DNA from 2 places in the Microbulbifer sp. GL-2 genome. Region 2 is predicted to be linked to the other one. Evidence: predicted binding sites of a transcription regulator. Region 2 holds the regulator's gene; the other holds the start of a gene.
What was found. The regulator LexA, encoded in region 2, represses DNA repair genes until DNA is damaged. The targets are predictions, from matches to a motif close to ACTGTNTNTANANACAGT.
Positions count from the first base shown of each region.

Region 1 (5,278 bases), 1.1 Mb from region 2:
CCAGGTATTTATTGACGGTGAATTGATGTATGACCGCGCGGATAAAAAGCGCCAACCGCGCAGCGATTTTGAGCTGGGCATTATCAATGCAGAGGGAGAGCGGCAATGAAAAGAGTAGCTGTATTTTGTGCGCTGGCTCTCGGAGCGCTGGCGGCTGGTACCCACGCGGAGAGTATCCTGATCAAGGGTGGTAAGGTACATACCCTGGCAGGTAAAGGCAGCTTGGAATCTGCTGATGTACTGGTTGTGGATGGTAAAGTTGAGCAGGTAGCTCCTTCACTGAGTGTTTCTGCAGATCGGGTTATCGATGCCAGTGGCAAGGTGGTCACCCCGGGGGTGATAGCGCCGATTTCTGAGCTTGGTCTGGTGGAAATCAGTGCTGCCAGCTCGACAAATGATCAGGCGGTAACCGGTGAGAGCATCGGTAGTGCGTTTAATCCACTGCCCGCTTACAACCCCAGGTCCACCCTGATTCCTTTTAACCGCGCAGGTGGTGTGACCAGTGCTGTAGTCTTCCCTGGAATCAGCACCTGGGATGCTGGCGCTGTTGAAGCGCAGCGGGTTTTTGCCGGGCGTAGCTTCGCTATAAAGTTAAACGGTGAATTCGATAGTGTTGAAGCCAAGGACGTTGCCCAGAAGGCCTACCTAGGGGAGGCGGGTGCGCAGTTAGCTGGTGGCAGTCGCGCCAATGCCTACGCCAAGGTTGAGAATGCTCTGAAGGAAGCCCGTGAGTACCGGGAAAACCGTGCAGCTATTCGCCGTGGTGAGTGGCGCGAGCTGGATTACAGCCTGGCCGACCTCGAAGCGCTACAACCAGTAATCAGTGGCAAAGAGCCGCTGGTGATTACTGCCAATCGCGCCAGCGATATTCTGGTGGCTATTGAGTTGGCCAAAGCCTTCAATGTGAAGCTGGTTGTACTGGGTGCAGCCGAGGGCTGGATGGTGGCGGATCAACTGGCCGAGGCCCGGGTGCCAGTGGTTATTGATGCTATTAATAACCTGCCAATTTCCTTCTCAAGCCTGGGAGCACGCCTGGACAACGCGGCTCTGCTCACCAAGGCTGGTGTCAAAGTGGCTATTAGTGGGCCGAATTACGCCTCAACCCACAATGTGTACCTTTCTCGTCAGTCTGCGGGTAACGCTGTTGCCCATGGCTTGCCCTATGAGGAAGCACTGAAATCTATCAGTAGTAACGTAGCCGATATCTTCAGTTTGGAAGGTGGCACCCTGGAGCAGGGCGCAGTGGCCGATATCGTAGTCTGGAGCGGTGATCCGCTGGAAGTTACCAGCTATCCAGAGCAGGTTTTGATTGGGGGTGAACCTCAATCTCTGGTAACCCGCTCCACCCGCCTGCGCGATCGCCATTTGAAGCCCGCCAAAGGCCATGGGTTTGGCTATCAGTACTGAGTTTGATTAGTCAGCTTTGTGACAAAAAAGAGCGGGCATTGCCCGCTCTTTTTTGTTACCAGCTAAAAATATGAGCATATAAGCCTTGCCCGTTGTATAGGATCGGTGTGGCGCTGACACAATCTTTAGCGCTATATTCGATTGGCTTGAGAAATAAGAAAAAGGATCGACCCAATGGCCTATGTTACGGCACTTTATACCAGTCTCTGTGCAATCCTGATTATCTACCTGGCATTGAGAGTAGTGCATTTTCGTCGCACTAAACGTGTAGGAATTGGTACAGGGGATGACCGCTCCAATGAGATTCGTGTGAGGGTGCATGCGAATGCGATTGAATATACACCTATAGCCTTGTTGCTGCTGTTGGTTGCTGAGCTGGGTGGTCTGTCACATTTATGGCTACACATTTTTGGGATTTCTTTTTTCCTATCCCGTGTTTTTCATGCTTATGGTTTGACGGCAGGTAAAGGTGGGACGCATATGGGGCGTTTTTGGGGCACCTTGATTAGCTGGGTTGTGATATTGGCGCTGGCGGTAGTTAATATTGTTATGGTTGTTAAGGCGCTATAAACAATATTTAAGAGAGGTGCCGTTGGTTAGAGAGAGGTAAGAATGGCCAGCGACACCAGGGAACCGCTTGACCGCCGAAGATGCCCTAATAAAAAAGCCCGGCTGAACCGGGCAGAGTACAGGGATGAAACTTCAAGCGCTTACTGATTGGCAGCAAAAGGTGTAACAGTTTCTGCAGAGGTTTCCTCTGTGCTTTCCTCTTCTAGTAAGGCTTCAGGTTTGCCTTTACAGGCTTTGGCCAGTGCATCGCGACGTTTGGCCAGAAGCAGGCCGATCTCTTCGCCAACCTGCTCATCAATGCCCTCGATGTGGCGCTCAATGAGTGAAGTGATGTTGGCAGCCAGTTCCAGCATCTTATCGTGTTCTTCAGCATCTTTTTTGTTGTCGAACATTGCTCCGTCTCGATCGCATTTCCAAACAGCTACTACGGCCATGTTATGCCTCCCAATTGCCTTTCAGACATTCCAACTTGTTTGTATGGCAATACAGTAACTGTATAAATATTCAGTGTCAACGGAAGCCGCTGAGAAATAGGCGGGGAATTGATTGCGCTCAGGGGAGTGAGGGTTGCGGTAGTCTGATCACAAGTAATTTTTCAGGCTGTCATAATCTGGCTTCGCAGTTCGGCGTACTCCCCCCAGGCGCCGGGCTGCAATCTCCGCTATTACAGGCCCTTAAACAGGGCCTGTTTTTTTGAAAAAAGATAAAGTAAAAAATCAATTAACCGGGCTATGGTTTTACTCCCGTGTATCTCAACTGGTCCCCTGAATCTAGCATGGGAGGGGGATGGGTGCGGCGAGCACCGCGGAGATCAAATGGTGAGGACAAGCTTTGCGGCCAAGCCAATCAGTAAAAGGCCAAACAGCTGCTGGATGCGGTGGCCAAGGTGCTTATTCACCAACTGGCGCTTGCGACTGGCGTGTACAACCAGAGCGATGATGCAATACCAGAGAGTATCTATCCCGGAAGCGATTGCAGCCATTCCCAGTTTGGTGGTGAGAGTCTGCTGTTCAGACACAAATTGGCTGAATAAAGCAGTGAAGAAAACGGCAATTTTGGGATTAAAGAAAGCCACACCGAACCCCTGGGCTATGGAGCGGCGGACACTCTGCCGGGGTGCTTCCAGTTGGGTGGTAGAGGAACCCGGAGCGGGAGCACGCAGGGCCTTCCAGCCCAAGTAAACCAGCATGGCGGCACCAGCCCATTGCAGAATATTAAATAGCAGTGGCGAACTGGTAATAAGAACTGCGAGGCCAAAAGCGGTGAGCGCTGCGTAAATGGCGACACCGGCCCCATGAGCTATCGCACTGGCCAGGCCCTGCTGGAGTCCTGAGGCAGAAGAACGCATAACAATCAGGAGACTGGGGCCAGGGGACATGGCTCCGAGAGCGCAGATGCCTGCGAGTGATAACCAACCAAGTAATTCCATTATTTAAAGCCGCCCCCTTGTGCCAGCCAATGTTTCTCTTCTTCTGTGGATTCGCGGCCAAGTGCCGCATTGCGGTGCGGATAGCGGCCGAACTGCTCGATCACTGCCTGGTGGGCCAGGGCATATCGATAGTGGGTTGCAAGGTATGGGGCAGTACTCTGGTCACCCTGGTATTGTTGCTGCAACTGGCCGAAGTATGCCACGGAGCGGCGTTGAATCGGGAGCTTTTCACTGTGTTCCAGTGGCATACCGACAAAAATCTGCTGGAACAGGCCCAGATTCCCCGTATCACCGCGTTGTAGAATGCCCTCGGCGATATCGAGGGCAAGTGGATCCCCTGCAAAGGCCAGGCTGCTGCCGCGATAGATGTTACGAGCGAACTGGTCGCAAAGCAGCATCAGAGCTAGCTCGCCTTGCAGGGTCTGGCGCCAGTGGCTTAGAGCATTTCCAAGGGCTCTGTCGGTAACCTCTCTGAAATCGTGCTGTATCTCGTGGTCCAGCTCTGGTGTCGCTGCAAACCAGCGTTGCTGTTGTGTATTGGATGGGGGGTGATCCAGTGCCGGGCCTCCGAACCAGAATGTCAGCACTTCCGCTATTGAAGACATCAATTTGAACTCGCTGCAATGAATCCCGAATTATTGCGACTTTTGCACCCGCTGGTCCAGGGAGGCAAGGGTATCGTGCTACCCGGCAAGTGGCGCGAGAAAAATTTTACGCGCCTGCATCCAAACTCCAGCCTGAGCCCGTCATAAGGGTGTACAAGGAAAAACGGTCTGGAGGTCACAATGTTTACTACGGGATCATTTAAGAAGGTACAATTTTGCGCCGTACTGGTATTGGCGCTTAGCGGCATGCAAGCCGTACAGGCCAAGGCGGCAGAGCTGGGTTTTTCTGTGGAAGACATCCACCGGCAACTCACCGAGAAGACCGACCAGCACTTTATGTTGAAGCTAAACGAGTGCCAAGCAAAGGGCGATTCTAAGGGCATCGGATTGCCCCATCCGATATATATTGCCGAGGATAAGCCCCAGCAAGGCGCTACGCCGAGCCCCTATTCAAAAGGCCGCCTGACAGTCATGTAAGACCGAAAGCAGTTTTGAATACCCCCGACGGTGCAATAGCACAAATAAAGAGAAAGATCAGAGAGCAAACAATGAGAGCGAGAAATTCACAATCCATGCGAGCGAGTGCCCGCTGGCTGGTAACCCTGGTAGCTGCATTCGCTGCCCTGGGTAGCTGGGCACAGGATGAGGACATAGCACTGCCCGAGCCCCCGGCTCCACCTGAGCTAAATGCCGAGGCCCCGGAGGCTCCCGAGTCACGGGTCCGCATTATGCGCGATGACAATGGCGTACTCACCATCAAAACCGAGGGAGAGGACGGAGAGCGCAGTGAGGTCAGGGTAGATCTTGGCTCAGATTTTGGCGGCCCCCTGAGTCAACGAATTATCGAGAAGCTGGAGAGCAAGGGCATTCTCGATGAGCGTGGACAGGTGGTCGAGGAGGCCCTAGACAGTGTTCCAGAGAATGTTGAGATCGGCCTGTCCAAAAAATATGATTCTCGATTCAATGACTCGAAGGAATCTCATTCTGGCGAGGCTTTCCACCAGGTAGTGACGCTGCCAATGCTGGCTTTGATCTGCGTCTTTGGTATGCCGGTGCTGATTGTCTGGCTGGTAACTCGCAATAGTTATCGCAAGAAGCAGCTGGTGATGGAAAATATCAATCGTATGGTGGCTGAAGGCCGGGATGTACCACCTGAGATGCTGGATATGCTTGAGGGCGATAGTCCCAGGAATCCCAATGATCGAGGTATTACTCTGATTGCGGTGGGTGCCGCAGTGTTTATCTGGCTTACCGCCCTGGCAGGAAT
Region 1 covers NZ_AP019807.1:3,372,138-3,377,415, forward strand. The annotation lists gene GL2_RS14805 (amidohydrolase) at 1-109, shown strand, start outside; gene GL2_RS14810 (amidohydrolase family protein) at 106-1,407, shown strand; gene GL2_RS14815 (MAPEG family protein) at 1,582-1,977, shown strand; gene GL2_RS14820 (YebG family protein) at 2,118-2,411, opposite strand; gene GL2_RS14825 (LysE family translocator) at 2,789-3,406, opposite strand; gene GL2_RS14830 (DUF924 family protein) at 3,406-4,011, opposite strand; gene GL2_RS14835 (hypothetical protein) at 4,192-4,488, shown strand; gene GL2_RS14840 (DUF6249 domain-containing protein) at 4,560-5,278, shown strand, end outside.
Region 1: the regulator LexA is predicted to act here: its motif matches at 2,469-2,486, upstream of GL2_RS14820 (YebG family protein).

Region 2 (5,278 bases):
TGTCTCAGTAAAACCGCGCTCGGCAAACAGAACCTCGGCAGCATCCAGAATCCGGCTAACAGTATCCGTCTGGCTCATAACTCTCAAACCATCATTTAAAACAGTTGTTTAATTCTGGCCAGAGTAGCATATTCCACTGTTCAGCCAATGGCGTGCTGTTCCTCACGTGCCCGAAAAAGGTAGCAGTACTTGCGGCAACCCCTTACTACCGAAAAGATATTTGGAAAGATTCAACAGGCCTCCCAGGTCGCTTTACGGTGTGGGCGGGATTAAGAATTTGATTCGCGGGATCCACAACTACAGAGCCAACCTTACCCCCTAGTACCCACTCCCAACAGATTCACTTGTTCTTATCGTGAGCTAACTGCGTTTCAGCAAGCTTCTTAAGGGCCGCTCTGTCAATTTTACCTGTTGGATTAATTGGCATTTCATCCAGGATTTCGATCACCTCCGGAGCCTTGTATCCAACACGTTCTTTTGCACAACGGATAACCTCATTAGCACAGGGCTTAGGGGCATTTTTTTTCAAGGTGATATAAGCCCAAACATTCTCCCCATGCGCGTCGTCATGAATGCCAATGACGCCCGCAAGGTCCACAGCCGGGTGCGCCATTACAGCTTCTTCAACTTCCTGAGGTGATAAGTTTGAGCCATCGTGGACTATGATCTGCTTCTTTCGGCCGCGAAACCAGAAATATCCCTCGGAGTCGACACGCATAACATCGCCTGTATCGAACCAACCATCAGAGAACGCCTCCCTATTTGCTCGGGGGTTCTGCCAATAGCCTGCCATTACCGGGGTTCCACTGAGCCAAAGATTGCCATCAATATTAGGTGCTACCTCCCTGCCCTGCTCATCGCGTAGACTTACGGCGTAGCCTGGGGCAACAGTACCCACCGATCCGGCATTATCTGGTGAGAGCGACCGATTGAAAAGGCAGCCAGGAGCTTCTGTCAGTCCATATCCCTCCTGGATCACATGACCAGTTTTGTGAGTAAATTCTTTGGCAATGTTAACTGGAAATTTGTCTCCGCCCGTAAAGCACACACGAAGTGAAGTAAAATCTTCGCGCCTGGCCTTGGGGTTGCGTTCCATTGCAATAAATAATGCAGGAACCATAACCAAAATAGTTGGCCGGCCTCGCCTCAATATTGAAAGAATTTCTTCACCGTCAAAACTGTGAGGAATAAGGGTCTTCGCACCTACTGAGAGAGCTGCCAGAGCTGTTAAAAGCGATCCGACATGTGCGATTGAGCCACCTGGCAGTACTATATCGTCCTGGGTTAACTTTAGAGCAGCAACGAAACTAGCCACAATAGCCCCAAAGCTAAGCAAGCTATGGGCTACGCCTTTTGGTTTACCCGTACTCCCAGAGGTGAAAAATAAAAATGCAGGGTCATTAACAGCAGAGGTAGAAAATTTAGCAGACTGCCCCTTATTGTTAATCAAACCTTCAAAACTTGGGGCATTTCCGAGCGTACCACCAAAAGAAAGATAGCCTTTTTTTAATTTACCAATAAATCTGCTTGCCCGGACATCTCCACTTCGCTCAACGCCTATAATCAGTGATACTGCTGCACTTTTTTCAAGGGCATAGTCAATCTCTGGTGTGGTATATCTATAGTTTAATGGGACTACCACCAGCCCCACCTTCAAACATGCGAGATAAAAAATAAGTATCTCGCCGCAGTTGGGCATCAGGGATGCAACCCTATCCCCCTTACCTAAACCCATTGTGATCAACCCCAAGGCAAGGGCATTGATATCCCCCTGTAGCTCTCGCCAGGTCCAGGCCTGACTCCCGGAAACAAGTGCCACTTCACCAGGCTTACTTTTCAGGGCGGGCAGCAGGAGATTGGTTAAATTTGCAGGTCTCGACAATTGAGGGCCAAAAATTGGCACAGGCCAGCCTCCTGACTAAGGCACAAGCATCCCGTTAATCTGAGATAATCGGGAACAGGCATTTAGTGATATTTATAACGATTTCAAAAACCATCATATGGTCCAGAATGGATTTATGGGCAATATCACCCTAGCAACAGGCAGAAAAACCCTGCAACCAATTAAATAAATATTTTTTATTATTCCTTGTTGCGCATATATTTCATAATCAACTCCGCTGTCTCCTCGACAGTATCTACTATATGGAACAAATCCAGGTCGCTGGCATCAATACAGTTGCGCTCAAGCACTGTGTTTACCAGCCAATCATAAAGCCCTGCCCAGTAACGTTTACCAACCAGCACAATTGGGAAACGCCGCACTTTTTGTGTTTGAACCAGTGTTAACGCCTCGAATAACTCATCCAGTGTTCCATATCCCCCAGGTAACCCTACAAAGCCTACAGCATGCTTAACGAACATAAATTTACGAACAAAGAAGTAACGAAAATTTAAACTGATATCCTGGTAAGGATTCGCAGCCTGCTCAAATGGCAGCTCTATGTTCAATCCAATTGAAGTGCCAGGTTGATCGAAAGCACCACGATTGCAAGCTTCCATCAGCCCCGGTCCTCCGCCGGTAATCACCGGGATACCCTCCGCAGCCAATAGCTCCCCCAGTTTTACCCCCTGTTGATACTCCGGGCTGCCCTCCTCAAATCTTGCCCCTCCAAAAACGGTCACTGCTCCACTGAGCGGGACCAAACGTTCTATCCCATCAACCAACTCAGACTGTATCCGCAGGACACGCCACGCCTCTGGCATTTTCACATCCAACATTATTTTTTTCCCTCTTTGTCAGATCTTTCAACGATCGCTTTCATTCCTTGTTTTCATAAACAATGTAGCAGCTTATGAAGAGGCAGGTGTTAGGATTGCGTGAACCAAAATTCTGTATATAATCCCAGCAACTGTATATAAATACAGAAAAGCTAGGTAAATCTATGACCAATCTCACCGCACGCCAGGCTCAGGTATTAGAGCTGATCAAAACCTATCTCGATGATACCGGCTACCCCCCTACCCGAGCAGAGATCGCCCAGGAGCTGGGTTTCCGCTCGCCCAATGCCGCTGAAGAGCACCTGAAAGCATTGGCGCGAAAAGGAGCCATTGAAATGGTTGCCGGCGCGTCGCGGGGCATACGTATTCCGGATCATCAATCGGGCTTACCCATTGTTGGACGCGTAGCTGCAGGCAACCCTATTCTTGCTGCTGAGCATATTGAAGACTATTGCGACCTCCCTCCCAGCTTTTTCCACCCCCCTGCAGACTACTTACTTCGGGTGCACGGAATGAGTATGCGCGATGCAGGAATTTTGGATGGTGACCTTCTGGCAGTACAGAAAACCGAACAAATCAGGAATGGCCAGATTGTCGTTGCGAGAATTGACGAAGAGGTAACAGTCAAGCGCTTCCGGCGCAAAGGTAATCAGGCAACTGTGCAACTGCTGCCAGAAAATGAAGACTTTGAAACTATCCAGGTGGACATGCGAGACAAAAACTTTGTAATAGAAGGTTTGGCAGTGGGCGTTATTCGCCAGACTCCATAAAGCTCCCACCCAGCCCCCAATACAACAACAGCGGCCTATTGGCCGCTGTTGGATCACACTTTGTTAACCCTTCGATCAGTGGATCGTATGATTAACCGGCATTGACTCATCCTCTTCCTCAAAGTAGCCAGGCTCCAAATCATCCAGATTTTGTACTGCCTCAATACCGGCTTCCAGCATTGCGCGCGCTACGGCAACTTTGTGTTTTCTCAGAAACTGAAGACTCTCGGCTGAGAAAGAAATACTCACCAGAGGGTCCTCCTTGTGACCAGCGCGGCGCAATGCCACATCGCCATTGGCCAACTCAATAATTTCAAAAGTTTCGGAGGACATTCTCTTTTCCTTCACCACACATCAGTTTGCGCCCAGTGTACCACAGGCTAACTGGAAGTATCAGAGGCCTACAAACGGTGAAATATGGCACCCCGGTACCAGTACCTGCAACTAGCACTCTTCTAAATTGGCACGCTGCCTACGCACCAACTCACTCAGGGAAGCATGCCATTGCAGAAGCACTTCATCAGAAATAGTTACCAGCTCAGAAGCAGCGAGATTGTGCAGAGGAATAAGGTTGGGGCTATTGTGCTTAACCTCAGTATTTGATGGTGCTGAGACAAGCTGGGTCCAGGCCTGTAGTAACTGACTGAGCCAGCTACAAGGCTCCTCACTCAGCTGCTGCAGCTCTTTCACCTCAATACTGGCCCTACCTTGACTCTCAAGACTATCGGCAATCACCTGAAGGGAATCCGACGCAAGACCCAGCTGCAGCTGGTGGGAAAGCTCAGCAAGGAAAGCCCTATAAGCTTTCCAGAGCTGTAAAACGGCCGCCTCTTCCAGTGCAACCCTTTGCAGAGGAGTTTCACTGGAAAACTGCAGTAACAACTGAGTTTTGCGTAGAGCCGAAACTACCTGGCCAGTATGAGGGTTACTCATTTATTTCTTTGCAGCCACTTTTTTGCCCACGGGCTTACGCTTTGCCGCGGTAGCCCTGGTGCTGGTTTCAACCTGCCAGCTGCCACTACGATAGAACGCTTTCCAGCCGGTAGCTTTGCCTTCCTCCTCGGACTGGACATATTGCTCCTGGGTCTTTCGGCTAAAGCGAATTACTGTATCTCTTCCTTGGTCATCCTCCACCGGCGCCGAGAACAGAAAGCTGTATTTGGGGTCGATCTCACTCTTGTGAGGGAGCAATTCCTTCACAAGAGGTGCACGGGTTTCGCGGTTTTTGGGGAACTGGCTAGCAGCCAGGAACAGGCCCGAGGCTCCATCGCGTAATATGTAGTGATCTTCCACTTTCAAACATGCCAATTCAGGCATTGGTACCGGGTCCATCTTCGGCGGGGCAGGCTGGCCGTTTTTTAAAAGCTTGCGAGTATTTTTGCAGGCTTCATTGGTACAGCCAAAGTACTTCCCAAAGCGACCAGACTTGAGCTGCATATCACTGCCGCACTTGTCACACTCAATAATCGGGCCGTCATAGCCCTTGATTTTGAAAGTGCCCTGCTCTACTTCATATCCACTGCAATCCGGATTGTTGCCACAGATATGAAGTTTGCGGTGTTCATCAACCAGATAGCTATCCATCGCCGTACCACATTTGGCACAGCGGCGCTTTTCACGCAGTAATCGGGATTCCGCCTCTTCGTCCTTGTCCGCATCGACCGCTTCATCGCCGGAAACCAAATTCATGGTATTGGTGCAGCGTTCCTTTGGCGGCAGCGCATAACCTGAGCAACCTAGGAACACGCCGGTGGAACCGGTGCGAATCTGCATATGGCGTCCACACT
Region 2 covers NZ_AP019807.1:4,462,772-4,468,049, forward strand. The annotation lists gene GL2_RS19305 (TetR/AcrR family transcriptional regulator) at 1-78, opposite strand, end outside; gene GL2_RS19310 (class I adenylate-forming enzyme family protein) at 341-1,903, opposite strand; gene GL2_RS19315 (TIGR00730 family Rossman fold protein) at 2,083-2,721, opposite strand; gene lexA (transcriptional repressor LexA) at 2,886-3,491, shown strand; gene GL2_RS19325 (hypothetical protein) at 3,567-3,824, opposite strand; gene GL2_RS19330 (DUF6586 family protein) at 3,936-4,424, opposite strand; gene topA (type I DNA topoisomerase) at 4,425-5,278, opposite strand, start outside.